One region of the Luteibacter sp. 3190 genome, then DNA from elsewhere that is predicted to be linked to it. Evidence: predicted binding sites of a transcription regulator. Region 1 holds the regulator's gene; the other holds the start of a gene.

Region 1 (15,280 bases):
ACGCGCAACTGGGGCATGGCCGCGTTCGTCGACGCCGGCAACGCATTCACCGGTACCGACTACAGCCCACGTGTCGGCGCCGGTCTGGGCGTACGCTGGCTGTCACCGGTGGGCATGATCCGCGCGGACATCGGCGTGCCCGTCGGCGACAAGAACGAGCACGGCATCCATCTCCACGTCGTCATCGGACCCGACCTGTGAGGGGCGCCGGCATGACATGGCTCATCCGTATCGGCGCGGCCCTCGCGGTCGTGCTGCTCGTCATCGTCCTGGGCGTCTGGTGGCTCGTCGGGAGCGCCTCCGGCCTTCGATTCGCGCTCGCCCGCGCCCAGGCCTTCACCGACAACGCGCTCACCGTCGACAAGGCCGAAGGCCGACTGGCGGGTCCGCTGGATCTTTCCGGCGTGCGCTATCGCGATGGGAAGGGCATGGACGTGCGCGTCGCCACCGCGCATCTGGATTTCTCGTTCGGCTCGCTGCTGCGCAAGCGTGCGCATGTCTATTCGCTTACGACCGACGGCATCGACGTGGAGCTCGGGCCGCCGCAGCCGGAGCCGGAGACGCCTTCGGAGCCCTTCTCGCTGAAACCGCCCCTCGATATCGTGCTCGATGCCGTGAAGGTCGGCCATGTGCGCGTGACGCAGGAAGGCAAGCCGCTTTTCGAATCGAACTCGCTCGATCTCGCCGGCTCCTGGACCGGTGCCGGCGTCGCGCTGAAATCGCTCGCCCTGCGCGCGCCCGACGGGCAGGCGGACCTCGGCGGGACGCTCGCCGTCGGCGACGGCTACAAGGGCGACGGCAAGGCGAGTTTCCGCTGGAAGGTGGGTGACGTCGATTACGCCGGCGATATCGAGGCCCATAGCGATGGCGCGAAGGCCCACACGATCGTGAAGCTGACACTGCCCTTCGTCGCGCAGGTGGACGCGAACCTGGTGCAGAGCGGCGACTATGCCTGGAGCGCGTCGATCGACGCGCCACGTTTCGACCCCAAACCCCTGCTCGGCGAGGGTACGCTCGACACCTTCGGCGTCGCCCTCAAGGGGACGGGCGACCGGTACAGCGCCAACCTCACCGGCGATGTCGACCTCGACGACTACCGCGTCCGCCTGGCTCCGCTGAAGGGCGCGTTCGACCACGAGTACAAGCGCTTGGTACTGGAAGAGGCGACGGTCGGATCGCTACAGGTCAAGGGCGCGCTATCGGCGAGCGGCAGTGTCGAACTCGCGGCGAATCCGGTGTCGGCCGATCTGACGCTGCGCTGGAAGGACGTGCTCGTGCCCGCGAACCTCGCCGGCCAGGATCTCGCCAGTGCCGGGCAGTTGCGCTTCAAGGGCAGCGCCGAGGCTTACCACGCCGACGGCGACGTCGACATCGGGCCGCCCGGCAACCTCGGCAAGTTCACGCTCGACGTCGACGGCAAACCGGACGTCGTGACGCTGCGCTCGGTGAAACTCGCACAGCCGAAGGGCAGTCTCGCGGCCAGCGGCACGCTCACGCTGAAGCCGGCGCTCGCCTGGAAGCTCGACCTCAAGGGTGATCGATTCGATCCCGGCCAGCTGCTCGCCGAATGGCCCGGCGCGCTCGACCTCGACCTCGGCACGGAAGGTCGTCTGGTGAACGACGAACCGCTGGGAACGCTCGACCTGCGCAAGCTCGACGGCACGCTGCGCAAGCGCCCGCTTCGCGGCAACGGCATGCTGACCCTGAAGCCGAAACAGGTGATCAACGGCAACCTCGACCTCGCCTCGGGCGGCAGCACGATCCGCCTCGATGCCCGTGGCGACACCGCCAACGACGCGACGCTCAAGCTCGCCATCGCATCGCTCGGCGACTGGCTGCCGGATGCCGGCGGCCGCGTCACGGGCGACATCACGGCGAGGGGCAACCTGCCGAAGCTCGCCGTGACCGCGAACCTGCGCGGCGCCGCGATCCTCTATGCCGACCAGAAGATCGACGCGCTCGCCGTCGACGCCAACGTGCCCGACATCAGCACGCCCGGTGGCAAGGTGAACATCACCGGCACGAACCTCGTCAGCGGTGGACTGGTGTTCGGCAGCGTCGCCATCGCCGCCGACGGCACGCAGGAGCGCCACCAGCTCAGCATCGATGCGAAGGGACGTCCGCTCGCGGCGGACCTGAAGCTTTCCGGATCGATGAAGGGCGGCGCCTGGAACGGCACGCTCTCCGCGCTGAACATCGATTACCAGGGCATTCCGCCTTGGCGCCTGCAGAATCCCAGCCAGCTGTCCTGGAAGGATGGCGCGGCGAGCATGAGCGACCTCTGCCTCACCGCGGGCGATCCGCTGCTCTGCGTCGCCGCGAAGCAGGACAAGGCCGGCAACCTCGATGCGAGCTATCGCCTGCGCCGCGTGTCCATCGCCCTGCTGATGTCCGCGGCGGAGGCGTCGAACAGCCCCATGCGCGCGGAGGGCATCCTCGAAGGCGACGGCACCATTCGTCGCACGTCCGCGGGCGCGCTCTCGGGCCAGGCGAGCATCACCTCGGCGCATGGCTCCGTCGCGTACGCCGATCGCAGCGAACAGCCGCTGCTCGTGTACGACAATCTCTCGGCGAACGCGCAGCTCGCACCCGGCAACCAGCGGCTGACGCTCCGCGCGGCGCTCAACGACGGCGGAACGCTCGACGGCAACGTGTCCATCACCGGCGCGCAGCAGGCGCTGGGCGGAACGGTCGCGCTGCACCTGAAGAACCTCTCGCTGATCGAACTCTTCACCGCCGAGCTGGCCGAAGTGAAAGGCGCGCTCAACGCGAACTTCAACCTCGGCGGCACCGTCGCGGCGCCCGCCATCACGGGCAAGGCCGTCGTCGGGGGCTTCGCGGCCGAAGTCCCCAGCGCCGGTCTGAAGCTCAAGGATGGCCGGATCAGCATCGACACCAGCGACGCGAAGAACTATCTGGTCGATGGCACGATCCGCTCGGGCGAAGGCACGCTGTCGATCAAGGGCTCCGCCGCGCTCGGCGCCGGCGCGCAGATGCGCCTGGGCATCGAGGGCTCGAAGTTCACCGCGGTCGACATCCCCGCCGCCAAGGCGGTCATCTCCCCCGACCTCACGATCGTGCAGGACGCCAAGGGCATGAACGTCGGCGGCAAGGTCAAGGTCGAGATGGCCGATGTGAACGTCGAACGCCTGCCCGGCGCCGGTGCCACCAAGGCGTCGCCCGACGTCGTCGTGCTCGACGACAAGCAGCGTGAAGCGGCCGAGGAATCCGCTCCGATCAGCGCCGACATCCGTGTCGACCTCGGCAACAAGGTGCACCTGGTCGGTTTCGGTATCGACGGCCGGATCACCGGCCAGCTCGACGTGCGCGAGCGTCCGGGCCGCGCCACCACCGGCCAGGGCCAGATCGGCGTCGACGGCACGTACAAGGCGTACGGGCAGGACCTGCGCATCGAGCAGGGCCAGCTGCTTTTCGCCAGCACGCCGATCGACAACCCCGGCATCAACATCCGCGCAGCGCGCACCCTCAATCCGAACGCCACGATCGACGACGGGCAGAAGGTCGGCCTCTACGTCTCGGGCACCGCTCGCCGGCCGATCCTCACCGTGTTCTCGAACCCGGTGATGGAGCAATCCGACGCCCTCTCCTACCTCGTCACCGGCAAGCCGCTGTCGCAGGTGAAGGGCGGCGAAGGCAACATGGTGGGCGCCGCTGCGCAGGCCCTCGGCTCCGCCGCGGGCGACCTCCTCGCCAAGAGCGTCGGCAGCAAGATCGGCGTCGACGACATCGGCGTCAGCAACAACGACGCGCTCGGCGGCACGTCCGCCTTCACGGTCGGCAAATACCTCTCGCCCCGCCTCTACCTCAGCTACGGCGTCGGCCTGTTCGACCCCGGCCAGGTCATCACCCTGCGCTACCTCTTCAGCCACCGCTGGAACTTCGAAGCGCAGAACGCCACGGATTTCAGCCGGGCGAGCCTCAACTACCGTCTGGAGCGCTGACCGACGACCGGCGCCGCTGAAGCGCCGCCCTGGCGCAGCGATTCGACGCGGAACGCCACCGCGTCGCTATCCACGTGCTCATGCGGTACATCTTCCGGCTCGCCATCTCGATCAAGCATCGGAACCCTTTCGAGCACGTCGAGCATCGCGCGTGCACTTACGACGCTACCCTCGGATAGCGCGTACTCGCGACCGAGATCGACATCGGCAGTGATGCTGGCGTCTGGTGGGATGCGCATGTAGCTCATCGGCCCCGGACTTCGGATCAGTACGGAGCGGCCGGTATAGCGGACTTCGGCGCCCGATTCGTCGGTCAGTACAATCCAGCGCCCTGTCGTACGCCCCTCCGGCTGAGCGAACACCGAATGATAGGTCAAGACGTAGGCATCGCCGGACCCATGGTTTGTCGCCACCACCCGGAGGTTGTTCGGTCGTCCGTCCATGGGTACGTGTTGCAGCGTCAGGTCGACACGCGGCGCGCCCGCCGCCACCGCGCTGGCCGATAGAGCGACGCCCGCCATGACCGTGATGATCTGCCGCATGATGCACCTTCCTTCACATCGCCCATCGCGAGGGTTTCGGAAGCTAGCGGCGGGCACGACCGGTCGATATGGAAGGATTCTGAAAAGTGCTCCAGATGCCGGACACCGTGACGAAGGACACACCGAGCCGGCTCTCCGTAAGCGTGCCTCCGTCGGTCGATGAAGGCGCCCCACGGGCTGCCAGCACTTCCCCTCGGCCGGCGTCGGCGCGATCATCTGCGCTGACCTCAGGGGGAGTCATCGCATGTCGCACGCGCAGGAGCAGCAGCTCGAACGGCTGACGTTTTTCTCGGATGCGGTTTTCGCCATCGCCATCACCTTGCTGGTGATCGAAATCCACGTTCCCCATCCGGCCGACGCCTCGGATGGCGCCTGGGCGCATGCGCTGCTCGAGCTGGTGCCGCACTTCATCGGTTTCGTGCTGAGTTTCTTCGTCGTGGGCGCGCTGTGGGTCGCCCACCATCGTGTGTTCGGCCTGCTGCGTCGTTACGACCCGGGCATCGTATGGCCGAACCTGCTGCTGCTCATGGCGGTCGCGTTCATGCCGTTCTCGTCGGCGTTGATGAGCACGCATCCCGCGGAGCGGGTCCCGGAATGGTTCTACGCGGGGAACCTGCTGGTCGCCGGACTGTTCCAGCACCTCCTGATCCGGCGGGCCCTGCGTGCGCCGTTCCTGCGCGAGGACGTCAGCCCCGACGTGGTCGCGATGACGCTGCGCCGGACGCTGGCGCTGCCGTTGATGGCGCTGATCGCCGGACTCCTGGCCATTCGCTGGCCCGGTCCGAGCAACCTGCCGCTCATGCTCATGCCGCTGGCCGTGCGTCTGTTCGCGCGTGGAAGGAAGCGCGCCGCGGAAGGCGCCGCTCTCGATAACGCCGGATAGCGGTGTCGGTGCCGCCGCCTAGCGCGGCGAATGCAGCCGGTGCAGCAGCTCCGCTTCCGTGAGCGAGATGCCGCAGGTCTCGGCGATGTCCTGCGGGGTGGCACCCTGCCGTGCGAGGCGCTGCGCCAGCGCCAGGGCGCGGTCGTTCGTGGCGCCGGCGTCGCTCGCCATGCTGACGGCCGGCGTGTGGCGGACCTGATCCTCGATGTCGCCCAGGCGGTGGTCGAGGCGGCGGAGCATGCCCGCGAGGGCCTCCGTCGGGATGGTCGCTTCGTCGGTCGCGAGCGGTTCCGGTGCAGCGGCGACGACGGGTTCGCTGGTCGCGGCCGGCGACGACGCATGACCGAGACGGCGGAAGAGCAACAGCAGACCGGAGAGGTTGAGGATCGCCAGGGCGATCAACACGTATCCGATGACGTCGTTCATGCAGGCGGCACTCCGTTGGGTCGCGGCACACGGTAACGCAATGCCGAGCGATTTCGAAGCATCGTCGCCGGCACGCCGCCGCGCTGTCCGAAAGGCCCAGCCGAAGAATCCGGTGCGTGGTCAGGCTCGGCAGAGTCGTGCGACGTCCACCAGGGCGATGAAGCCGTCGTCGCGGGTGATGACACCGCTGACCGGGTCGTCGCGGCGTTCGGCGCGTCCTGGCGGCGGCGGTGCGACCTCGTCGGCGGCGAACGTGAGCATGTCCCCGATGACGTCGATGCGCATGCCCACCACGCTTCCGCTGTCGTCGAAGACGATGACGCGCTGGCTCTCCGCGGCGCCGACTTCGGTCGCGGCGTCCAGGCCGAAGCGGCGGCGACCGTCCAGCACCGGCACGATCTGCCCACGCAGGTTGACGATGCCGAGGACGTCGTCGGGGCTACCGGGAACGGGCGTGATGTCGCCCGGACGGATGACTTCGCGAACGCTCGCAAGCGACACCGCATAACGCTGGCCTTTCAGCGAAAAGCCCAGCCACGCGCCACCTTGGGTTTCGGTCACGGACCCAGCTCCTTTTCCAGCCATTGCACCAGCGCCGTGGTACCGACCACGCCGCACTTGGGTTCGAGGGACATGCCGGCCAGCCACGGACGCGTGGTGGCGCCGATGCGCCACTGGATGGCTTCCGGCAGCAGATCGACCGGCTCGTCGTCCACCACGCAGGCCAGTGCCCAGACACGATCGCGAAGGATCACCAGCGTGCTGACCGGCGCGCCGGCCATGTCGGGCGAAAGCACCGCGGCGAGGTCGGCGACACGCGCCTCACCGCTCGGATGGCGCCAGCGGCCGAGGCAGATGGGGTTGGACGAGTTCGGCGGCGACAACGGCGGCATGGGCAGCAGATGCGTGACGTCGGCCATGGGCACCGCGAGCCTGACGCCGGCGGCGACGCAGAGCAGATAGCGCGTATCGCCGGCGGCGATCGGCTCGCCCAGGGGAGCAGCCTTCCATGGTTCGATGGCGACGACCTGCACGTCCGCGGCGGGTGCGGGCGCGGCGGCGGCGACGGGCGTCAGCAGTTCCGCCAAATAGTCGGCGACGATCTGCTCGGCGTCCTGCATCGCGCGCATCACGCGGCGGCGTCCGTGACGGAGGTCGCCGGCAGCGCCAGCAGCTCCTCGAGGAGCTGACGATAAGCGAGACCGCCGCGGCGTGCGGCCGGCCACGAGGCGAGTGGCACGCCCGCGGCGCTGGCCTCCCGGATCTGGGTGTCGGTCGGAATGACGGCTGCGCTGACGACGTCGCCGTATTGCTCGCGCAACTGCGCGAGGCAGGCGCGCGACGCATGCGTGCGCGCGTCGAAGAGGGTCGGCACGATGGTGCGCGGCATCGGCTTGCCGCGCGAGCGTTCGATCATCGACAGGCTGCGCAGCATGCGCTCGAGGCCCGCGAGCGCGAGCGCCTCGGTCTGCGTCGGCACCAGCAGGCGGTCGCTCGCGGCGAGGGCGTTGACCATCAGCACGCCGAGCGTCGGCGGGCAGTCGAGCAGCACGTGATCGAAATCGGGTGCCAGTTCCGCGAGCGCCTGCGAGAGGATCAGGCCCATCCCGGCTCGCGTGCCGAGCTGGCGGTCGAGCGTGATCATCGCGGCGGACGCCGGCAGCACGCTGAGGCGATCCCACGGGGTCGCGTGCACGAGCGTACCGACGGGCAGCGGGTTGCCGCCCACGCCGAAGAGATCGTAAACGCTGCCATGCGCACCGCCTTCCACGCCGATGTATCCCGACAGCGACGCGTGCGGATCCATGTCGATCAGCAGCGTGCGCTTGCCCGAGGCGGCGAGCAGGCTTCCGAGCGCGACGGCGGTGGTCGTCTTGCCCACGCCGCCCTTCTGGTTGGAGATCGCCCATACGCGCATCAGCGTGCTCCTCCGGCCGGGGCCGCGAGCCGCGCGGCGCCGGCGGTGGGCGCCTCGACCTCCGTCGCGGCCGTGGCGGCCGGGGGTGGCGTGGTGGACGGTGTCGCTCCGGCGAGATCGACGCGGTCGGCGTCGCTGTAGAAACGCGCCGGCGCGGCCTTGTCGCTCATCACCACGATCAGGACGCGCCGATTGCGATTGCGCCCTTCTTCGCTGGCGTTGTTGGCCGTCGGACGGAATTCGCCCCAGCCGATGATGCCGACACGATGCGGATCCACGCCCGTGGTGGTGATCAGTCGCGCCACCGTCGCCGCGCGCGCGGCCGACAGTTCCCAGTTCGACGGGAAGAGCGCGGTCGCGATCGGCGTGTTGTCGGTGTAGCCCTCGATGCGCATCGCGTTGGGAAACGGCGCGAGGATGCCCGCGAGCTTGCGAAGGACGTCTTCCGCGGCGGGCTGCAGCTTCGCCACGCCGACGGGGAACAGGATGTCCGTCCGCACTTCGATCTCCAGCCAGTCCGGGGTCTGCCGGACGCTGACGAGGCTCTTGTCGATCAGCGGCTTCATCGCACGCTTCACTTCATCGGAGATCTGGCTGAGGCTGGCGTTCTCGGTCTTGCCCACCGTGGTGTTCGCCGCGGTGGCGGTATTGACGTTGGCGGCGTCCTGGCGCTCGGCGGCCGCGCCTTCGTGTCCCGGCAACGGCAGGTTGCGCGGCGGGATCGGTACGTCGATCTTCGCGATCGGCGCTGCCGTCGGCGAGCGCGACTGGTTCGGCAGCGGCACCTGCGCGGCCGGCGTCGCGTCGCGGATCGGTTCGATCACCTTGCCGGTGCCGTTGAATGCCTCGTTGATGGACTGCGCCATCACGCGGAACTTGGTCTCGTTCACGGCCGACACCGCGTACATCACCACGAACAAGGCGAGCAGCAGCGTGATCAGATCGCCGTAGGGGATCGCCCAGCGTTCGTGGTTGATGTGTTCTTCGTGGTGCCGTCGCTTCACGACAGGAACCCTTGCAGCTTGCTCTCGATGTGCCGCGGGTTGTCGCCCTGCGCGATCGAAACCAGACCCTCGACGAGGATCTCGCGCATCTGCGAGCGCTGGCGGGCGAGGCCCTTCAGACGCGAGGCCATCGGCAGCGCTAAAAGGTTGGCGAGGCCGATGCCGTAAATGGTGGCGACGAACGCCGCCGCGATGCCGTGGCCGAGCTTGCTCGGTTCGGCGAGGTTCTGCATGACCGACATCAGGCCCATCACGGCGCCGATGATGCCCATCGTGGGGGAATAGGCGCCGGCGTTCTCGAAGACCTTGGCGGCTTCGATGTCGGTGTGCTCGCGCGCGAGCACTTCCACTTCGAGCACCGAGCGCATGGCGTCGGGTTCCGTGCCGTCGACCAGCAGCTGGAGGCCCTTGCGGATGAACGGATCGGTCTCACGCTCGATGGCCGGCTCGAGACCGAGCAGGCCCGTGCGGCGCGAGATTTCGCTCCAGCCGACGATGCGGCTGACGAGGTTCTCCGACTCGATGTCGGGCGGACGATACACCCAGGGCAGCATGCTCCACGCACGCTTGAGCACCGCCCCGGGCGTCTGCACGAGCAGCGCGGCGAACGTGCCGAGGAAGACGATCACGAAGGCCGCCGGGTTCCACAGGGCGTCGAGGCTCGACCCCTTGAGGATGGTTCCCACGATGATGACCACGAAGGCCAGGATCGTCCCGACGACGCTCACGATATCCATGTCAGACAGCCATCCTTAGCGAGGGCAGCACCTGGCCGCCGTCGTCGGCGAGGCCTGCGAGATCCAGCACCAGCGCGATCCGGCCGTCGCCGGTGATGGTCGCGCCGGCGACGCCGGGAACATCCTTGAGAAACGGACCGAGCGGCTTGGCCATGACGTCCTCGCGGCCGAGCACCTCGTCGACGAGGCAGCCGAGCGTCTGGTGCCCGATCTGCACCACGACGACGTGACCGCCCTTCCCCGCCGCGCCGGCCCAGCGGCCGAGGTCGGCCAGCGGCAGCGCGCGCTGGCGGTGGGCCGCGACGATGCGTCCGTCCAGTTCCTGGATCTGGCCGGGAACGAGTTCGAAGACCTCGGCGACGTTCGACATCGGCAGCGAGAGCAGACGGTCGCCCACGCGCACCATCAGCACGCGAAGGATCGCGAGCGTGAGTGGCACCGAGAGGCGGACCGTGCTGCCGTGCCCGACGCGCGAGTCGATCGACAACGTGCCGCCGAGCTCGACGATCTTGGTCTTGACGACGTCCATGCCGACGCCGCGGCCGGAGATGTCGGAAACCTGGCTCGCCGTGGAGAAGCCGGGGCGGAACACGATCTCGTAGCACTCGCGCTCGTCGAGGCGCGCGGCCTGCTCCTCGTCCATCAGCCCCTTTTCGACCGCCTTGCGGCGCAGGACCTCGGGATCCATGCCCTTGCCGTCGTCGGTGACGGTGATGACGATGCGGTCGCCGAACTGGCCCGCCGCGAGGCGCACCGTGCCGGCGCGCGGCTTGCCCTCGCGGGCACGCGCGTCGGGCATCTCGATGCCGTGGTCGACGGCGTTGCGCAGCAGGTGCACCAGCGGATCGGCCAGGGCCTCGACCACGGTGCGGTCGATGTCGGTGTCCTCGCCCTCGGTGACGAGCTCGATCTCCTTGCCGAGCTGGCGGGCAAGATCGCGCACGATGCGCGGGAAGCGGGAGAACAGCTTGCCCACCGGCTGCATGCGCATGCGCAGCACGGCGTTCTGCAGATCTTCGGCCACGCGCTCGAGCTCGCCGATCGCGCGCTCCATGGGATCGTTCGTGCCGCGTGGCGCGAGGTTGCTCAGGCGGTTGCGCACCAGCACGAGTTCGCCCGCGGCGTCGACGAGACCGTCGAGGCGGTGCGTGTCGACGCGGACGGTGGTGTCGGCCGTCTGGGCGCCGCGTTTTTCGGTCGCGGCTTTCGGCTTCGCCGATGTGTCGTCGGTGCTGGACGCGGGAGCCGGGGCGACGGGCGCCGCGGTCGCTGCCACCGCCGCCGGCGCAAGCGGCTCGGGCGCCGCAATCGGCGTGGTGCCGGGCGCGGCCGTGCCATGCAGGCTGTCGAGCAGCGCCTCGAATTCGTCGTCGCTGATGGCGTTCGGGTCGGTGGCTGGCGCCGGAGCCTCAACCACCGGTGCCGGAACGACGCCGACGGGCTCGGAGCCCGGCGCAGCCGTGCCGTAAAGCGAGTCGAGCAGCGCTTCGAACTCGTCGTCGGAAATGGTGCCGGACGGTGCCGGCGTGGGCGCCCGATCGCTGCGGGCGGCGTCGAGCATCGCCTCGAATTCGTCTTCGATCGGATCGTGCGCGCGCGCGGGTGCGCTGGCGGCGACCGCCACGGGTGCCGCGAGCGCCACCGGTGCCGCCGTCGCCGCGCGGCCGGGAATGAGCAGGCGATCGAGCAGCGAACGAGGCGCGGCTTCGATCGGCACGCCACCGTCGGCGGCGCGCATCATGTCGTTGAGCAGGTCGAGCGATTCCAGCAGCGCGTCCATGAAGCCCGCATCGAGCACGATCGCGCCGTTGCGGGCCTCGTTGAGGAGATCTTCCGCGCGATGGCACAGCTCGACCATCGGATTGAGGCCGAGGAAGCCCGCGCCACCCTTGACGGTATGGAATGCGCGGAACACCGCGTTCAGCAGTTCGACGTCGCCGGGCGTGGACTCGAGGTCCACCAGCTGTTCGCCCAGGCTCTCGAGCAGTTCCCGCGCCTCGATGAGGAAGACGTTGAGAAGCTCGTTGTCCAGCTCCACGCTCATAAGCGCGCTCAGAACCCGAATTCGCTGAGCAGGCGGTCCACTTCGTCCTGGCTGACCTTGTCGGCCGCCGGTGCCGCGCCGCCCGCGAGCGACCCCGTGAGCCGCACCAGCTCCACGAGCGAGGATTCGACCTTCGCCATGAACGCCTCGACCTGCGCCACGCGCTGGCCGGAGAGGTCCTGCCAGGACTGGGCTTCGACCATTTCGCCGAACCCGATGTCGCAACTCTGCGCGAAGTCGCCCACGCGCACGGCCAGTGCCGTCGCGTTGCTGGCGAACGCCGGATCGGCCTGGTCGAGCACGAGCACCTCGTCGGCCTGGCGGGCCAGCGCCTGCGCCTGGGGGCGCAGCTTCTCGCTGAAGTCGAGCGTGCGGTGGGCCGCCTGCGAGCTCATCTCGAGGACGTCGCGCAGATGCTTGCGCGCGTCGCTCATGTTGCCCGGGACGCCGTCGGTGGAGATATCGGCGGCAAGGCGGCGTGCCGACTCGTGCAGGTCGCGCGCGAGGTGACCGAGCGCGAGGAAGATGTGCTGCTCGCGCGTGCGCAGGAGGTTGTCGAGCGCGTGCTCGAAGGCCACGCTGTCGTCGGCCTCGAAGAGTTCGCGCAGTTCGGGGGCGACGTCGCGGCCGCTGGAAAGCATCGTGTTCATGGTCATCCTTAGCCGGCGGCCGCGGCGAGCCGCTCGAAGATCTTGTCGAGTTTTTCCTTCAGCGTGACGGCCGTGAACGGCTTCACGACGTAGCCGTTCACGCCGCTCTGCGCGGCGGCGATGATCTGGTCGCGATTGTTCTCGGCGGTGACCATCAGCACCGGCAACGCCTTGAGCGCGGCGTCCGCGCGGATGGCGCGCAGGAGCTCGATGCCCGTCATGTTGGGCATGTTCCAGTCGGTGACCACGAGGTCGAAGGATTGCGAGCGCAGCATTGCGAGGGCCGCGTTGCCGTCTTCGGCTTCCTGGATCAGGGTGTTGGTGAAGCCGAGCTCCACCAGCAGGTTCCTGACGATGCGTCGCATGGTGGAGAAATCGTCCACCACGAGGATCTTCATGTTCTTGTCCAAAACTCGTCTCCGCCTTGCTGACCGCGCGTGCTTCTTACCGGCGACGGCACCGGGATGCCGTCAATGCTTGTCTTTCCAACCCGACATGCGAGCACGGAGGCGGATCAGGGCCTGGCCATGGATCTGGCACACCCGCGATTCGCTCACCCCCAGCACCGCACCGATTTCCTTCAGGTTGAGTTCTTCATCGTAGTACAGCGACATGACCAGCTTCTCGCGCTCGGGCAGTCCGTCGATGGACTGCGCCAGCGCGTCGCGCAGGCCTTCCTGCTCGAACAATCCTTCCGGGCCCGTGGCGTCCGGGTCCGCGACGTCGATCGCCGCGCCCTCGTCGCCTTCGGGCGCCGTCAGGCTCAGCAACCGCGCGCTCGCCGCGTCGGCCAGGATCTGGTTGTATTCCATGGCGTCGATGCCCAGCCGCTTCATCACTTCCGCGTCTTCGGCATCCGCGCCCGTCTCGTTTTCGATCTGCCTCGTCACCTCCGCCACCTCGCGCAACTTCCGGTGGACGGAGCGCGGGGTCCAGTCCGTCTTGCGCAGTTCGTCCAGCATGGCGCCACGTATGCGGATGCCCGCATAGGTTTCGAAGCTGGCCGCGCGAGTCGGCGAATAATTCCTCGCGGCCTCGAGCAGTCCGATCATCCCGGCCTGCATGAGGTCGTTAGCATCCACGCTTGGCGGCAGCCTGCCCATCAGGTGATAGGCGATGCGGCGCACCAGCGGCGCGTGAGTCCTCACCAGTTGGTCAGGCGGAATCCGCGTGATCTCCAGGTATTCGGTCGCGACACTCACAGTGGCAGCCCTCCCCCCAGGTGGGACCGTTCGGCGAAGAAACCGATACGGCCCTGCGCGCGGGGCTCGGGTTCACCCCATGTATCGACCGACCTGGCCAGATTCTTGAATCCGACCGCGGAGCGGCTGCTCGGCCAGGCGTCGACGACCGCCGCCTGGCGGCGGATGGCCTGGCGCAGGTACTCGTCGTGCGGCACCATCCCCATGAAATCGAGCGACACGTCGAGGAAGCGGTTGGTGACCCGGGACAGCTTCTCGAACAGCTGGCGGCCTTCCTGGGCGTGCCGGACCATGTTCGCCACGATGCGGAAGCGGTTGACCGCGAACTCGCGGCTCATGACCTTGATCAGGGCATAGGCGTCGGTCAGCGAGGCAGGCTCGTCGCAGACCACCACCACCACCTCGTCGGACGCCGCGGCGAACATCGACACGCTGTCGGAGATGCCGGCGGCCGTGTCGACGATCAGGTATTCGGGGGGCAACGTGTACTCGTCGAACGCGCGGATGACCGCGGCGTGCTCGATGTTCGGCAGCTGGGCCATGCGACGGGCGCCGGACGTGGCCGGGATGACCTTCAGGCCGTGCGCGGCCGGGAGCACCAGGTCCTCGATGGCGCATTCGCCTTCGAGCATGTGCCCGAGGTGCCGCGTGGGCTGGAGGCCGAGGAGCACGTCGATGTTCGCCATCGCGAGGTCGGCGTCCAGCAACAGCACGTCGCGCCCGCCCATGGCCAGGGCCATGCCGAGGTTCACGGCCACCGTGGTCTTGCCCACGCCGCCCTTGCCGCCCGCGATCGCGATGCTGCGGGTGGGCCGGCGGTCGGCGAGCCAGTTGAGGCCGGCGGCCTGGGTCGTATCGACGTGTGTGTTCATAGAAAGATCACTGCAGGAATGGGACGGAGTCACGCAGGGAGTCGGGCGGGCGCGGCGCGGCCGGTCAGGCCATCGCCGGGGGTGAGAGGCCGAACCGTTCGGCCAGGACGGCGTCGTCGGGTTCGTCGTTGCGCTGCTTGAGGAGCTGTGCGGCCAGGCAGACGAGCTTGCGCGCGTCGGCCGTGGCGATGTCTTCGGGCACGCGCTGACCATCCGTGGTGTAGTCCAGCGGCATGCCGTGGCGGATCACCGCCGAGAGGGCGCCGCCGATCAGCGGCGCTTCGTCGAGCTTGGTGAGGATCGCGCTCTGCGGCGCCAGCGGCGCATAGGCGCGGATGGCGTTGTCGATCGCCTGCGCCTGCGCGTTGGCGGCGAGCACCAGGCAGACGCGGACGTCGGAGGTCGCGCGCAGCGTCTCGAACTGCTGTTGCAGCTTGGGATCGTTGCCGGCGAGGCCCGCGGTGTCGACCAGCACGGTATGACGGCCGCGCAGCTGCAACAGCACGTTGCGCAGGCTGGTGGCGTCGTGGGCGTTGAACACGCGCACGCCGAGCAACCGGCCGTAATGCTCAAGCTGGGCGCCGGCGCCGATGCGGTACTGGTCGGCGCTGATCAGGGCGACGTTCGACGCGCCGTGGCGAAGCACCGCGCGCGCGGCGAGCTTGGCGATGGTCGTCGTCTTGCCGACGCCAGTGGTGCCGACCAGCGCGGTGACGCCGCCACCGACGGTGTCGAAGTTGCGACCCGACGTGCGAATGTGACGGGACAGGATACCGAGCGGCAGATACCGCGCCTGCTCGGCCGTCATGCCCGGCGGCAGTTCGGCGCTGAGCGAGCGGGCGACGTCGCCGTCGATGCCCAGACGGGTCATCTCGCGCAGCACGCGGGCGCGCAGCGGCTGGTCGCGGTCCATCTGATTCCAGGCGAGCGTCGAGAGCTGCACTTCGAGCATCTCGCGCAGGTTGTTGATCTCGGCGCGCACGCCGTTGACGGCGGCATCGTTGGCCGGGGCGACCGTGGCCGCGCGGACCACGTCGGCG
Region 2 (15,280 bases), 1.8 Mb from region 1:
CATGTCGCGGTCCTGGCCGGCTACACGGTCGTCTTCGTCACGCTGGCGACGCGTCGCCTGCGCCGGCACGGTTGAAGTAGCATGACGGCTCGGCTCACTGGGGGGACGTCGACGATGCGCTCGTGGTTCCGGCCGGCGCCGGGTTCGTTGTGGAGCCGCTTTCGCGGGCAGCCGAGGCTGCGCATCGCGAGCATGTTCCACCTCGTGTGGACGGTGTACGTCTTCGGTGACCTCGTCTTCCGCAACGACATCGGGCCGTACTGGATCCTGGCCACGGCGTTGTCGTTCCCCATGTTCCTCTTCCTGTACGCGCAGGCGTACCTGCGCCCCGTCGCCATGGCCCCGTGGCTCGCGCTCCTCGTGGCGTTGCTCGGTTACGCGACGATGGGCTTCAACGCCAGTGGCGGCGGCTGTTACGTCATCTACGCCTGCGCGATGCTGGGCTTCGACGGCGCGCCGCGTCGCTGCCTGGCCAGCATGGCGGCAGTGCTCGCGGGCTTCGTCGCCATCGCCTGGTTCGTCGTGCACTGGCCGTACGCGGCGATCGCGACGGTGTCGTTCATCGCCTTCGGCGTCGGCACCATCAACGTCGTCTACCGTTACAACGCGGAGCGCGACGTCGAACTGAAGCTGTCGCACGACGAGATCCGCCGGCTCGCCGCGACCGCCGAGCGCGAGCGCATCGGCCGCGACCTGCACGATCTGCTCGGGCATACGCTTTCGCTGATCACGCTGAAGCTGGAGCTTTCCCGGCGTCTCGCCGATCGCGATCCGGTCGCCGCGAAGCGCGAGGTCGAAGAGGCGGAGCAGGTGGCGCGGCACGCGCTGGCCGAGGTGCGTTCCGCCGTGACGGGCATCCGCGCCTCGGGCCTCGTCGCGGAACTGGCCGCGGCGCGGCTGCTCCTGATCAGCTCGCAGATCGAGTTCGTCTACGCGAACGACCTGCCCGACGTGCCTGCGCGGATCGACAATCAGCTGGCGCTCGTCCTGCGCGAAGCCGTCACCAACATCCATCGCCACGCGCGTGCCACGTATGCCGAAGTAAGCCTCGTGGTGGATGCGCGCACCTGCATCCTCACCGTGCGGGACGACGGCCGCGGCGTCACCGGCGACGAAGGCAACGGCATCTGCGGCATGCGCGAGCGCGTGCGTTCGCTCGGCGGAACGCTGGCGTTCGAATCGGGCCAGGGGAAGGGGACGTCGTTGCGGATCGAAGTGCCCCTGAGGCCCGAGGATCGCGCGCTGCCGCCGCAGCCCGCGGTGCTGCCGGGCACCCACGACAGGCTCGCGTCGTGATCCGCGTGCCGCCACCTCACCGCGACTCCCTGCTGGGCGGATTGCGCTCGCCGGTCTACCTGCGCTGGCAGGGCGGACTGCAGGTGTTCTGGCTGGTCGCCCTCATCCAGGCGCCGCTGGCGGTGAAGGGATTCGACTGGGACTGGATGGCGCCGACGCTCATCTCCATTCCCGTCTACCTCGTGTGCTACGTCAGCGTCTATGCGGCGCCGTTGTCGAGGCTGCCGTTCAACGCGGCGATGATCACGCTGCTCGGCTTCACCCTGTGGCCCGTCAATCCGGTGTCGGTGGGCTACGTGGTGATCGGCGTGACGCTGCTCGCCTACGCCCGCCGCGCGCGCGTCTGGTTGCTGGGTACGCTGGTCGCCACCCTCGTCACCCAGGTGTGGGTGATGCTGTTCCATGTGCCCCAGGTGCACGTGCTCGTCGTCTTCGGCGTGTCGCTCGCCGCGGGCTTCAGCAATTTCCTCTACGTGCGTGGCGCGCGGCGCGACGCGGAGCTGCGTCTGTCGCAGGCGGAAGTGCGGCGGCTCGCGACGCTCGCGGAGCGCGAGCGCATCGGGCGCGACCTGCACGACCTGCTTGGCCATACGCTGTCGCTGATCACACTGAAATCGGAACTGGCCAGGCGCCTCGCGCTCGCCGATCCCGCGCGTGCGCAACAGGAGATGGAGGAGGTGGAGCGCGTCGCCCGCCACACGCTCGCCGAAGTGCGCAGCGCCGTGACCGGGTTGCGCGCCGGCGACCTCGCCAGCGAGCTCGTCTCGGCCCGGTTGATGCTGGAAGCGTCGGGCATCGCGCTGCATACCGAGCTACCGGACGGGTTCGACCTGCCGCAGTCCACCGAGGCAACGCTGTCGCTCGTGCTGCGCGAGGCGGTCACCAACATCCATCGTCACTCGCGCGCCACCGAGGCGCACGTCGTCATTTCACGCAAGGGGCAGGACTTCGCGATGCGCATCACGGACAACGGCTGCGGCGGACTCGCCGCGCACGGCAACGGCGTGTCGGGCATGCGCGAGCGCATGCGCCAGATCGGTGGGCGGCTCGCGATCGATTCGCCTCCGAAACAGGGCACGGTGCTGTCCATCGATGTTCCCGGCCATGCCGGTCGCATGGAGCGCATCGCATGATCCGCGTGCTGCTCGCCGAAGACCAGGCGATGGTGCGCGGCGCCCTGTCCGCGCTGCTGAACCTGGAGTCCGACATCGAGGTGCTCGCGTCCGCGGCCGACGGCGAGGCGGCATGGCGCGAGGTCCAGCGCCTGAAGCCTGATGTCCTCGTCACCGACATCGAGATGCCCGGACTCACCGGCCTCGAACTCGCCCAGCGCATCCGCCGGCACGAATTGCCGGTGAAGGTGATCATCGTGACGACGTTCGCGCGCCCGGGTTTTCTTCGCCGCGCGCTCGACGCCGGCGTGGGCGGATACCTCCTGAAGGACGCCCCGGCCGAGGGACTCGCCGACGCGCTGCGCACCGTGCACCGGGGCGGCCGCGCCATCGATCCGCAACTGGCGCTGGAAGCCTGGTCGGACGCCGATCCGCTGAACGACCGCGAGCGCCAGGTGCTCCGCCTGGCGGGGGAGGGGCACTCGGCGAGCGACATCGGCAGCCAGCTCAACCTGTCGCACGGCACCGTGCGGAACTACCTCTCCGAGGCCATCGGCAAGCTGGGCGCGGCCAACCGCATCGAGGCGTACCGGTTGGCCCGCCAGAAGGGCTGGCTCTGAACGGGCCTGGGAAGCGCGCTGGCGCGCGAACGGCCGGAGCGAAACCGAAGTCGGCCCGATAGGCGATAATGCGGCCACCGTTCCGCCGCCCGGCCGTCCCGTGAAAAGATCCGACTTCGATTTCGACCTCCCGCCCGAACTCATCGCGCAGGCGCCGCTCGCCCGCCGGTCGGGAAGCCGCCTGCTGGTGGTGGATGTCGAGGCGCACACGAAGAAGGACCGCCGCTTCACCGACCTGCCCGAGATGCTCCGCCCCGGCGACCTGCTGGTGTTCAACGACACCCGCGTGCTGCCGGCGCGCCTCTACGGCCGCAAGGAGTCCGGCGGCGCCGTCGAGATCCTGATCGAGCGGGTGACGGGCGCCCACGAGGCCCGCGCGCAGCTCGGTGTCAGCAAGAAGCCCAAGGAAGGCGGACGGATCGAGCTCGCCGACGGCAGCATGGTCACCGTGCTGGGCCGCGAGGGCGAATTCTTCCTGCTCCGCTTCGAGGGCGACGAGCCCCTGGAGCGCCTGCTTTCGCGGCTGGGCGAGATGCCGCTGCCGCCGTACATCGAGCGCGGCGCGGAGGAGGCCGACAAGGAGCGCTACCAGACCGTGTTCGCGCGCGAGCCGGGCGCCGTCGCCGCGCCCACCGCCGGCCTGCACTTCGACGAGGAGCTGCTCGACCGCCTGCGGGCGCGCGGCGTCGAGATGGGCTACGTCACGCTCCACGTGGGCGCCGGCACGTTCCAGCCGATGCGCGCCGACGACATCCGCGACCACGTGATGCATCGCGAATGGCTCAACGTGGGCGCCGCCCTGGTCGAGAAGATCCGCGCCACGCGCGCGGCCGGTGGCCGCGTCGTGGCGGTCGGGACCACCGTCGTGCGCGCGCTCGAAAGCGCCACGGTCGAGGGCGTGCTCTGGCCGTTCGCGGGCGAGACGCAGATCTTCATCTTCCCGGGCTACAGGATCACCAGCGTCGACGCCCTGATCACCAACTTCCACCTGCCGCAGTCGACCCTGCTGATGCTCGTCTCGGCCCTGGCGGGCAAGGAAGCGATCTTCGACGCCTACCGCTACGCGGTCCTGCAGCGCTACCGCTTCTTCTCCTACGGCGACGCGATGCTGATCCTGCCGAAGCCCGCGACGCCAGCCGCCTAAAGCTTTCCTTCCCGCCGCCGATAAGCCCACCGAACGACCCCATGGCGATGTGCGCCACGGGGCTCCACGGTACGGACGATGGCGAAGAAATCTCCCAAAGACGCTCCCCGCGAGCCGGTCGCGCTCGATGCCGACCTGCGCATCGCGGCCGCCCCGGCGCTGCGCGAGACGCTGCTCGCCGCCCTCGCGGCCGGCGAGCCGGTCCGCATCGATGCCGGCGCCGTCGCCCAGGTCGACACGGCCGGCCTCCAGGTGCTGGCCGCCTTTTCGCGCGACGCGCGCGCCGCGGGCGTTCCCGTGGCGTGGGACGGTGTCAGTGACACGCTGCGCCGCGGCGTCGCCGCGCTCGACCTCACCGCTTTGATCGAACTGCCGGCCGACGCCGGCGTGAACTGAAGGTGCACTCATGGCAAAGATTCTTGCGGTAGACGACTCGGCCTCCATGCGCAGCATGGTGGCCTTCACCCTGCGCGGCGCCGGCCACGACGTCGACGAGGCCGACAACGGCCAGGCCGCGCTCGACACGGCGCGCGGCGCCAAATTCGACCTCGTGCTGGCCGACGTGAACATGCCGGTGATGGACGGCATCTCGATGGTGCGTGAAATGCGCACGATGGCCGGCTACAGCGGCGTGCCGATCCTGATGCTCACCACCGAGTCGAATCCGGAGAAGAAGATGGAAGGCAAGGCCGCCGGCGCGACCGGCTGGCTGGTCAAGCCGTTCGACCCCGACCAGCTGCTGGCCACCGTCGCCCGCGTGCTCGGCTGATCCACCCGTCCACGTTCCGGCAACCGAAGGCTCCACCCTCATGTCCAAAGTCGATCTGGCGCAATTCCACAAGGCGTTCCACGAGGAAAGCCTCGATGGCCTCGACGCCATGGAGCAGGCGCTCCTCGCACTGGACGAGGGCGCGACGGACCCGGAACTGATCAACGTCGTGTTCCGCGCCGCCCATTCGATCAAGGGCGGCGCGGCCACGTTCGGTTTCACCGACGTGGCGGCCTTCACCCATGTGGCCGAGAACCTGATGGACGAGGTTCGCAGCGGCCGCCGTCCGATGGAAAAGGCCGTCGTGGAGCTGCTGCTTCGCTCGGGCGACACCGTGCGCGACATGCTCGCGCTGTCGATGGCCGGCCAGCCGGCCGCCACGCCGGAGAGCCAGGCGCTGCTCGCCGAGCTGTCCGCGATGGTCTCGGGCGGCACGGCCGCGCCGGTCGTCGCGAAGGCGGCCGCCGCGGCCGAGGAGATCGAAGGCTGGGACATCGCGTTCCGTCCGTTCGATTACCTGCTCAAGACGGGCAACGATCCCGCGCGCATGTTCCGCGAGCTGGCGACGCTCGGGCCGCTGCGGGTCACGTGCGACGCCAGCAATCTGCCTGCGCTGGCCGACATGGACGCGTCGTCGTCCTACCTCGGGTGGACGCTCGGCCTCGACGCCGGCGCGAAGCGCGTGGCGGTGGAAGGCGTGTTCGACTGGGTCGACGGCGATTGCGACCTGTCCATCGTGCCGCGCATCGCCGCGCCGGCCGCCGTCGCCGCTCCGGCGGCTGTCCCGGCCGCCTCGCCGCGCGCCGTCCGCGAGGTCGCGGCGAGCAGCGAGGCCAGTTCGGTCCGCGTGGGTATCGAAAAGATCGACACCCTCATCAACCTCGTCGGCGAACTGGTCATCACGCAGTCGATGCTCAGCCAGTTCCACGACGGCGTGGACGCCTCGCAGCTGGAGATGCTGCGCCAGGGCCTCGCCCAGCTGTCGCGTCACACGCGCGAGCTGCAGGAAAGCGTGATGAGCATCCGCATGCTGCCCATCAGCACCGTCTTCAACCGCTTCCCGCGCCTGGTCCGCGACCTGGCGCAGAAGCTCGACAAGAAGGTCGTCCTCGACCTGCGCGGCGAGACCACCGAGCTCGACAAGACCGTGCTGGAGAAGATCGGCGATCCGCTCGTCCACCTCGTCCGCAACGCGATCGACCACGGCCTCGAAGTGCCCGCGAAGCGGCTCGCGGCAGGGAAGGGCGACACCGGCACGCTGCGCATGGAGGCCTTCCATCGTGGCGGCTCCATCGTGGTCGAAGTGGCCGACGATGGCGCGGGCCTGAACCGCGACGCCATCGTCGCCAAGGCCGTGCAGCGCGGCATCATCGCGTCGGGCGACGGCATGTCCGACGACGCCGTTGCCGAACTCATCTTCGAAGCGGGTTTCTCCACCGCCGCCGCGACCACGGATCTCTCGGGCCGTGGCGTGGGCATGGACGTCGTTCGCCGCAACGTCATGGACCTCGGCGGCACGGTCGCCATCCGCAGCGTGCACGGCAGCGGCACCACGTTCACGATCACGCTTCCGCTCACGCTCGCGATCATCGACGGCCTCACCGCCGCCGTGGGCGCCGAAACCTACATCGTTCCGCTGGTCTCCATCGTGGAATCGGTGCAGGTGAAGCCGGACGCCGTGCGTAGCGTCGCCGGCGGCGGCGAGCTCTTCCGCTTCCGCGACCACTGGCTGCCGATCGTCCGCCTCTACGACGTATTCGGCTGCGACGGCCAGCGCCGCGCGATCGACGAGGGCATCGTCATCGTGGTGGAAGGCGAGGGCACCCGGATCGGCCTCTTCGTCGACGAACTGATCGGCCAGCAGCAGGCGGTCGTGAAATCGCTCGAGGCGAACTACCGCCGCGTCGCGGGCATTTCCGGCGCCACGATCCTGGCCGACGGTTCCGTCGCCCTCATCGCCGACGTCACCGGCCTCGTCCGCATGCAGTCCCGCCGCAAAGCCGCCTGACCGCGCAAGGCGGCCCCGGCCGCGACAGCTCTTCGTGCGGGTGTTGTGGGAGCGGACCCGGCCGCGACCGCTTCTCGCCGGAAGCAACAGGCCCTGCGGCTCTTCGCCAAAAGCAGCCGCGGCCAAGTCCGCTCCCACAGAAATCAACGGCTCCGCGGCTACCTGACGCACGGCCCCGGCCAGCTCCTCGCCGGGAACAACAGGCCCTGCGGGTGTTGTGGGAGCGGACCCGGCCGCGACCGCTTCTCGCCGGAAGCAACAGGTCCTGCGGCTCTTCGCCAAAAGCAGTCGCGGCCAGGGCCGCTCCCACAGCGTGTCGCGGAGCGCCCTGCCATTGAGATTACTCCTCAAGTCCGGCCTGCCGCGGCCGATACCCCACAGGTAAGGGGTTACACCGCCGCTCTGATCCGCCGTGGGAAAGACATGAACCAGCCAGTCAACAGCGCCATCGACGCGACCGCCGAGGCCGCGCAGTACCTGACCGTGACCCTCGGTAACGAGGAATACGGGGTCGACATCCTCGCGGTCCGCGAGATCCGTGGCTGGACCCCGGTCACCCGCATTCCCCAGGCGCCGTCCTACGTGCTGGGCGTCCTCAACCTCCGTGGCGCCATCGTCCCCGTGCTCGACCTCCGCCTGCGCTTCGGCCTGGCGCGCGAGGAGTACACCGCGACCACCGTCTGCGTGATCGTGATGGTCGCCGGCCGCCAGTTCGGCGTGGTGGTGGACGCCGTTTCCGACGTGGTCGAGGTCCTGCCCGGCGCCGTCCGTCCGGTGCCGGACATGGGCACCACCGTCGATACCGAATACCTCAAGGGCCTGACGTCCGTGGGCGAGCGCATGGTGCTCCTGCTCGACGTCGATCGCCTTCTCCAGCCGCAGGATGCGCAGATGCTCGAGGCGGCCCTCGCCTCTCCCGAAGTCAAAGCCGTCGCCTGACGCCTGCCGATTGGAATCGTGATGAAGAAGTTCAAGTTCAAGCTCCCCGCGATGACCGTACGTGGCCGCCTGTATGGCGTGCTCGGCCTGCTCACGCTCATGCTCCTGGGCGGCGCGGCCGTCGGTCTCGGCGCCATGCACTTCCAGAACGAGGGCATGCGTCAGGTCTACGAGGAAGAACTCGTCCCGTCGGAAATGCTCGCCCGCATCAACACCAGCTCGCTGATGTCGTTCGTGGTGCTGGGCGAGGGCGCGGCCAAGGTCGGCAACGCCGATCAGGTGAAGCAGAAGGTCGCCGAATTCCAGAAGTATCAGGCGGACCTCGACGCGACGAAGGCGGAGTTCCTCAAGGTACCGATGTCGGCTGACATCAAGAAGCTCTACGAGAAATGGCAGGCGACCAACGACGACTACGCCCAGGCCAAGGCCGACATGGTCGACGCCCTGAACCAGGGTGACCAGGGTGCGACGGACGTGCTCGAGCTGCAGGTGCGCCCGCTGCTCATGGATCGTCAGTCGCAGCTGAGCAAGCTCGTCGAGGCCAAGCGCGACGAAGCGGCCGCGATCTTCGCGAAGGAGACCGCGCAGTACAAGACGATCCGCGCCATCAGCATCGTCTCGCTCGGTGTGGGCCTCGTGGTCTGTCTGCTGATCGCCGCGCTCGTGGTCCGCTCGATCATCCGCACCCTTTCGCACGCCGTCTCCGTCGCGCACCTCATCGCCGAGGGCAAGCTGGGCCACGACGTGCAGGTCACGCGCAGCGACGAGCTCGGCCAGCTGCAGGGCGCGTTCCGCGCGATGGACGAGCGTCTCAGCGCCATCGTCTCGGAAGTGCGCCATGGCGCCGGTTCCGTCAGCACCGCAGCGCAGCAGATCTCGCGCGGCAACGACGACCTCTCGCAGCGCACGCAGGAGCAGGCCTCCAGCCTCGAGGAAACCGCGTCGTCGATGGAGGAAATGACCTCCACGGTGAAGCAGAACGCCGAGAACGCCAGCCACGCCAACCAGCTCGCCCGCGGTGCGCGTGAACAGGCCGAGCGCGGCGGCGAAGTCGTCGCGCAGACGGTCGTCGCCATGCGCGAGATCAACACCTCCAGCAAGAAGATCTCCGACATCGTCAGCCTCATCGACGAAATCGCCTTCCAGACGAACCTGCTGGCGCTCAACGCGGCCGTCGAAGCCGCCCGCGCCGGCGAGCAGGGCCGCGGCTTCGCGGTCGTCGCCACCGAGGTGCGCAATCTCGCGCAGCGTTCGGCGGGTGCCGCCAAGGAGATCAAGGGCCTCATCAACGACAGCGCCAGCAAGGTGGCCGCCGGTTCCGAACTGGTCGACCAGTCGGGCAAGGCGCTCGCCGAGATCGTGGACAGCGTGAAGAAGGTGACCGACATCGTCGCCGAGATCGCCGCCGCCAGCTCCGAGCAGTCGGCCGGCATCGACCAGGTCAACCACGCCGTGCTGCAGATGGACGAGATGACCCAGCAGAACGCCGCGCTGGTGGAAGAATCGGCGGCCGCCGCCCGTGCCATGCACGAGCAGGCGACCGAGCTCAGCCGCCAGGTCGCGTTCTTCCAGATCACCGGCCAGGCGGCGGGTGCGACGACGGCGCGCGCGCCGCGCAAGGACGCCGCGCAGGAAGAAATGGAAACCGTGTTCGCCGCCGTCCGCAGCGCACCGGCGCCGCGCGCTCCGCGTCCGGTCGCCGAGTCGGCCGACGCCGGGGTGTGGAAGGAGTTCTGATCGATGAACGCGCTCGTCGACAACGGCGATGCCGCCGGTCTGGCGGGCGCGGGACCGAGCCTGGGTGAAGCCGAGTTCGCGTTCCTGCGCGAATTCGTGCTCCAGCACTGCGGCATCTCGCTGGGCGACCACAAGCGGCAGCTGGTCCAGGGGCGGCTGCTCCGCCGGCTGCGCGCGCTGGGGCTGGCCGGGTTCGCCGACTACTGCGACCTGTTGCGCCGCGATCCGGACGCGGAACTGGGCGAGCTGGCCAGCTGCATCAGCACGAACGTGACGTCGTTCTTCCGCGAGATGCACCATTACGACCTGCTGGTCGACGAACTCCTGCCGCGCTGGCTCGAAGAAAAACGCGGCGGTCGTCTGCGCATCTGGTCGGCGGGCTGCTCCACCGGCGAGGAACCCTACGCCATCGCGATGGTGCTCGCCGAGGCGCTGGAACGCAGCGGCGCGGGCATCGACGCGAAGATCCTCGCGACCGACCTCTCGCCGCAGGCGCTGGCGGCGGCGCGCAAGGGCGTCTATCCGATCGATCGGCTCGGCGGCGTGAGCGACGCGCGGCGCAAGCGCTGGTTCCTGCGCGGCGAAGGCTCGTTCGACGGCTTCGTGCAGGTGCACCCGCGCGTGCGCGAGCTGGTGACGATCCAGCCGCTCAACCTTCTCCATGACTGGCCCATGCAGGGCCGGTTCGACGCGATCTTCTGCCGTAACGTGGTCATCTACTTCGACAAACCGACCAAGCAGCGCCTGTTCGCCCGTTACGCGGGCAAGCTGGAAGAGCGCGGCTACCTGTTCCTCGGCCACTCCGAATCGATGTACGGCCTGTCCGACGATTTCGACCTGATCGGCCGCACCGTCTACCGGAAGCGGCCATGAGCGACGCGTTCGCGGCACAGCCGCGCACCTTCGCGGGGTTCGATCCCAAGAGCGTGCTGCCCGGCTTCGAGCACGTCCGCCGTTTCTGGGATCCCGCCCAGGAAGTGGTCACGGTCAAGATCCTGCCGGGCGAGTACTACGTCAGCACGCAGGAGGAGATGATCTCGACGGTGCTCGGCTCGTGCGTGTCGGCCTGCGTCCGCGACGCGCGCCGGCGCATCGGCGGCATGAACCATTTCATGCTGCCGGAACCCGCAGGCGAGCGCGACAGCTGGAGCTCCACGATCGGTCGCGCGGCGCGCTATGGCAACGACGCCATGGAGCAGCTGATCAACGCGATCCTCAAGGCGGGCGGTCGTCGCGACGACCTGGAAGTGAAGATCTTCGGGGGAGGGCGCGTCCTCGCCACCATGACCGACATCGGCCAGCGCAACATCGCCTTCGTGCAGCGGTACATCGCCACGGAGAAGCTGAAGCTCTGCGCGGCGGACGTCGGCGACATCTACCCGCGCCAGGTCCAGTTCTTCCCGGTCAGCGGCAAGGTGCGGGTGCGCCAGCTGCGGGCCATGCACGACCACAGCCTGGCCGATCGCGAGAAACGATACCTCAAGCGATTGGCCGACGATCCGATAAAGGGAGAGGTGGAACTTTTCTGACGCGTCCCGTCGGAAGTCCGCCCAGTGAAACCATCCGGTCGGTTCGCCGACAGGGACGTCCCGCCACCCGAGTTGCAAGAGCCCATGCAGAAAGTACGCGTTCTCATCGTCGACGACTCCGCGCTGGTGCGTAAGGTGCTGTCGACCATGCTCGAGTCCGATCCGGGCATCGAGGTCGTGGGCACCGCGGCCGATCCGCTGATCGCGCGCGACAAGATCAAGCAGCTCAACCCGGACGTCCTCACGCTGGACGTCGAAATGCCGCGCATGGACGGCCTGACGTTCCTCGAGAACCTCATGCGGCTACGCCCGATGCCCGTGGTGATGGTGTCCACGCTGACCGAGCGCGGCGCCGACGTCACGCTCCGCGCCCTCGAACTGGGCGCGGTCGATTTCTTCACGAAGCCGGCGGCGGATCTCGCCAACACGTTCATGGAGCATGCGCCGGAGATCTGCGCCAAGGTGCGCCTCGCCGCCGGCGCGAAGCCGCGCGAGCGCAGCGCGGTCACCAAACTGGATGTCGCGCCACGCCTTTCCGCCGATGCCGTGCTTCCGCGCGCCCAGAGCGCGGGCACCCGCGGCGGCACGCGCATCATCGCCATCGGCGCCTCCACGGGCGGCACCGAGGCCATCCGCGTCGTCCTCGAGGCCATGCCGCCCACCGCGCCGCCGATCGTCATCACCCAGCACATTCCCGCCGCCTTCAGCGGTCCGTTCGCGGCGCGCATGGACGCCTGCTCCGCGATGCGCGTCTGCGAGGCGCGCGACGGCCAGCCGATCCAGGCGGGTCATGCCTACATCGCCCCCGGCAGCCAGCATCTGCTGGTGATGTGGGACGGCGCACGTCATGTCTGCCGCCTGCACGACGGCCCGCCGGTCAACCGGCACAAGCCTGCGGTCGACGTGCTGTTCCGCTCGATGGCCGCCAGTGTCGGCGCGGCGACCATCGGATGCCTGCTCACCGGCATGGGCGACGACGGTGCGCGAGGCCTCGGCGAACTGAAGGAAATCGGCGCGCCCACGCTCGTGCAGGACGAAGCCAGCTCCGTCGTCTGGGGCATGCCGGGTGCCGCCTGGAAGGCCGGCGCCGCCGGCGAGATGTTGCCGCTCGACGCCATCGCCGCGCGCCTGCTCGCGCTTGCCCACACTCCCGTGTCCGTCGCCGCGCGCGTCGGTACCTGAACTCTCGAGACGTCATCATGTCGATTCCGAAAAACGAACGCATCGTGGGATTCGCCGCCAGCGCGGTCGCCCTCGTCGTTGTCCTCGTGTTCCACGCCGCCTGGGTCGCCCCCGTGGTCGTGGCCCTGCTGACGGCGACGTGGATCGCGATCGGGCTGCGCCCGGCACACCTGCCCGACGTCGAAGTGGTGCTCAGCAGCGCCACCAGCGACGAGGCCTCGGTGCGCGAAGCCATGGAAGACGTGCGCAGCGCGATCGTCGACGAACTCGGCCATGCCAGCCGTGAACTCAACCAGGCGCTCGACCTGCTGCGCGACGCGGTCGCCGAACTGGGCGGCGGCTTCAACGGCCTGTCGCAGAAGACCGGCAAGCAGCAGAAGCTGCTCAGCGAGATCATCGAAGGCGGCGGCAAGGGCATTTCGGTGCAGGACTTCGCCGACCGCACCGCCGGACTGCTCGAGCACTTCGTCGGCCTGATCGTGCAGCTCTCGCGCGAGAGCCTGCGCATCGTCTATCGCATCGACGGCATGGCGAAGGAGATGGACGCCGTGTTCGCCCTGCTGAAGAACGTCAACACCATCGCCGAGGAAACCAACCTGCTGGCGCTGAACGCGGCGATCGAAGCGGCGCGTGCCGGCGAGTCCGGTCGCGGTTTCGCGGTCGTCGCCGGCGAGATCCGCAACCTCGCGCAGCACAGCAACCAGTTCAACGAGAAGATCGGCACGCACGTGGAGCGCTCGCGCACCGCGATGGAGCAGCTGCGCGAGCTGGTCGGCCACATGGCCTCGCAGGACATGAACGTGGCGCTCTCCGCCAAGGGCGGCATCGACGCGATGATGTCGACGATCACCGAATCGAACGCGCGTACCAGCGCCGCCGCCGACGAAGCCGCCACGATCAACCGCGGCCTCGGCAACGACGTCTCCACGACGATCCGCTCGCTGCAGTTCGAGGACATCCTCAGCCAGTTGCTGCACCAGACGCGTTCGCGCCTGGTCGAGCTGCAGGAGATCACCGCGGACTGCACCCGCGACATCGAGGAACTGGCCTGCGCGCCGTCCGACGCCGCCGAACTCGGTGCCCGCGCCCAGCGCGTCCGCTCCCGTCTCGCCGAGCAGCGCGAGCGCGCCCGCCTGCGCTCGCGTGGCCCGGCCCTCCAGCAGTCCATGGCTGCCGGCGACATCGACCTGTTCTGAGGAAGCCCACGCATGTCCATCAACGTCCACCACGACACCGAGCAGGGCTGCCTCACCCTTCACCTGGGCGAGCGCTTCGACTTCTCGATCCACCGCGCCTTCCACGACGCCTGCCTGGGCGATGTCGCGCCCGCGCGCAGCTACGTGCTCGACCTGGAGCAGGTCACCGGCATGGACAGCTCGGCGCTGGGCATGCTGATGCTCCTGCGCGAGCATGCGGGCGGCGACCGCGCCGAAATCCGCATCGTGAACGCCGGCGCGGAACTGCGTAACACGCTGCGCATCGCCGGCTTCGACAAGTTGTTCACGGTGCACTGAGGGCGAAAAAACAGTGCGCACGACGACCCGCTGGCCCGGCCAGCGGGTCTTTTTTTGCCCGTCAAAACACTGACGGCGATACCGCCTTGATGCAATCTCGACGCGTCGTCGAGGCCCTCGCAATCTCTATCTAAGAAATGTAACGAACCGGCCGAAATTGCATGTCGGAAACCGGCTGCCGTGCCGCTTTTGCGCAGTCGCTCATCGGGCCTCAGCGTCTCATGAAATCGCGGTGTGACGGGGGTCACACTCGATATTTCGGGCTCCCGAATGGCAGGGGGCACTACCCAAGGCGTGCGACGCCTGAGGAGTGATCATGAGCGAGCAGACGATCGGTAAGGTTTTGACGCGTACCCTCCTGGCGAGTTGCATCCTCGCCGCGTCGGTCTCCATCACGGCATGCAGCGGGCACGGGTCCACCCGCTCGGGCGGCGGCTCCGGCGGGACCGTTCAGCCCGGCGGTGCCGGCGATACCGGTGGTGGCGGTGCCGGCGGCGGCTCGGACGGCGGCGGATCGGGTGGCACGGGCGGCACCGGCGGGACAGGTGGCGGCACGGGTGGCGGTACCGGCGGTGGTGGTACCGGTGGCGGTGGTACCGGCGGCGGTGGCACGGGCGGTGGCGGTGGAACGGGTGGCGGCGACGGCGGTGGAACCGGCGGTGGTGGTGGTACGGGCGGCACGCCCGCACCGAGCAACGCGGTCGGCGCCGTAGCGACCGGCACCGGCAACATCATCACGGCACTGGGCAACACCGTTTCGGGCGTCGGGGCCCAGATTCCGGCGACGACGATTCTCGGCGGCACGTCTGGCCTCGGCACGGGTCTCGGTAGCGCCGTCGACGGCATCGGCGGCGCCCTCACGACGATCGGGAACGGCGTCAGCGATGGCCTCGGCCAGACCGGCAACACGACCAATCCGGTCGGCACCACGACGGATTCCCTCGGCAACGCGGTCGTCCAGATCGGCGACGGTGTGCAGGACCTCGGTGGCGGTCTGCCGACGGTGGGCCAGGGCACGCCGATCGCGCCCATCACCTCGCTCGTCGGCAATGTCGTCGACGGCACCGGGAACGCGGTGTCGCAGGTCGGGCAGGGGCTCGACGGCGTCCTGCAGTCCAACGGCACGAACGCGCTGACGCAGACGCTGAGCGACACGGTGACGCCGCTCGCCAGCGCGCTGGGCGACAGCAGTTCGCCGATCCAGTCGACGAACCTCATCGCCGCCACCGGGAATGCGAGCGGTGGTCTGGTCGGTGGCCTCAGCGGCGCCGTGGCTGGTCTCGGCGCGAACATCGCCAGTGCGCAGGTGCCGGGAGCGGCGAGCAGCCTGACGTCGCCCCTGGGCAACACGATCGAAGGCGTCGGCACGTCGCTCGCCTCGCTGAGCAGTGGTTTGCAGGGTGGCCTTGGCACGTCGGCGCCGGGTGCCG

Evidence for each region. The regulator FliA, encoded in region 1, starts transcription of late flagellar genes. The targets are predictions, from matches to a motif close to TAAAGTTTNNCNNNCNNNGGCCGATAA.
Region 2: a site for FliA is predicted at 7,297-7,323, ahead of J2X58_RS01330 (chemotaxis protein CheW). Genes of this name have one in related genera too.

What each region holds. Positions count from the first base shown of each region.
Region 1 is NZ_JAVDUO010000001.1:2,095,565-2,110,844, forward strand. Features, by position in the region: gene J2X58_RS09465 (autotransporter assembly complex family protein) at 1-201, shown strand, start outside; gene J2X58_RS09470 (translocation/assembly module TamB domain-containing protein) at 213-3,962, shown strand; gene J2X58_RS09475 (hypothetical protein) at 3,944-4,504, opposite strand; gene J2X58_RS09480 (TMEM175 family protein) at 4,749-5,387, shown strand; gene J2X58_RS09485 (DUF2802 domain-containing protein) at 5,406-5,813, opposite strand; gene J2X58_RS09490 (chemotaxis protein CheW) at 5,934-6,374, opposite strand; gene J2X58_RS09495 (hypothetical protein) at 6,371-6,943, opposite strand; gene J2X58_RS09500 (ParA family protein) at 6,943-7,731, opposite strand; gene motD (flagellar motor protein MotD) at 7,731-8,735, opposite strand; gene J2X58_RS09510 (flagellar motor protein) at 8,732-9,472, opposite strand; gene J2X58_RS09515 (chemotaxis protein CheA) at 9,474-11,516, opposite strand; gene J2X58_RS09520 (protein phosphatase CheZ) at 11,525-12,166, opposite strand; gene cheY (chemotaxis response regulator CheY) at 12,175-12,576, opposite strand; gene J2X58_RS09530 (RNA polymerase sigma factor FliA) at 12,637-13,368, opposite strand; gene J2X58_RS09535 (P-loop NTPase) at 13,365-14,240, opposite strand; gene flhF (flagellar biosynthesis protein FlhF) at 14,305-15,280, opposite strand, start outside.
Region 2 is NZ_JAVDUO010000001.1:279,449-294,728, forward strand. Features, by position in the region: gene J2X58_RS01290 (ABC transporter permease) at 1-75, shown strand, start outside; gene J2X58_RS01295 (sensor histidine kinase) at 115-1,296, shown strand; gene J2X58_RS01300 (sensor histidine kinase) at 1,293-2,429, shown strand; gene J2X58_RS01305 (response regulator transcription factor) at 2,426-3,028, shown strand; gene queA (tRNA preQ1(34) S-adenosylmethionine ribosyltransferase-isomerase QueA) at 3,129-4,172, shown strand; gene J2X58_RS01315 (STAS domain-containing protein) at 4,251-4,568, shown strand; gene J2X58_RS01320 (response regulator) at 4,579-4,941, shown strand; gene J2X58_RS01325 (chemotaxis protein CheA) at 4,982-6,949, shown strand; gene J2X58_RS01330 (chemotaxis protein CheW) at 7,373-7,888, shown strand; gene J2X58_RS01335 (methyl-accepting chemotaxis protein) at 7,910-9,625, shown strand; gene J2X58_RS01340 (protein-glutamate O-methyltransferase CheR) at 9,629-10,498, shown strand; gene cheD (chemoreceptor glutamine deamidase CheD) at 10,495-11,154, shown strand; gene J2X58_RS01350 (chemotaxis response regulator protein-glutamate methylesterase) at 11,239-12,336, shown strand; gene J2X58_RS01355 (methyl-accepting chemotaxis protein) at 12,354-13,532, shown strand; gene J2X58_RS01360 (STAS domain-containing protein) at 13,545-13,850, shown strand; gene J2X58_RS01365 (collagen-like triple helix repeat-containing protein) at 14,167-15,280, shown strand, end outside.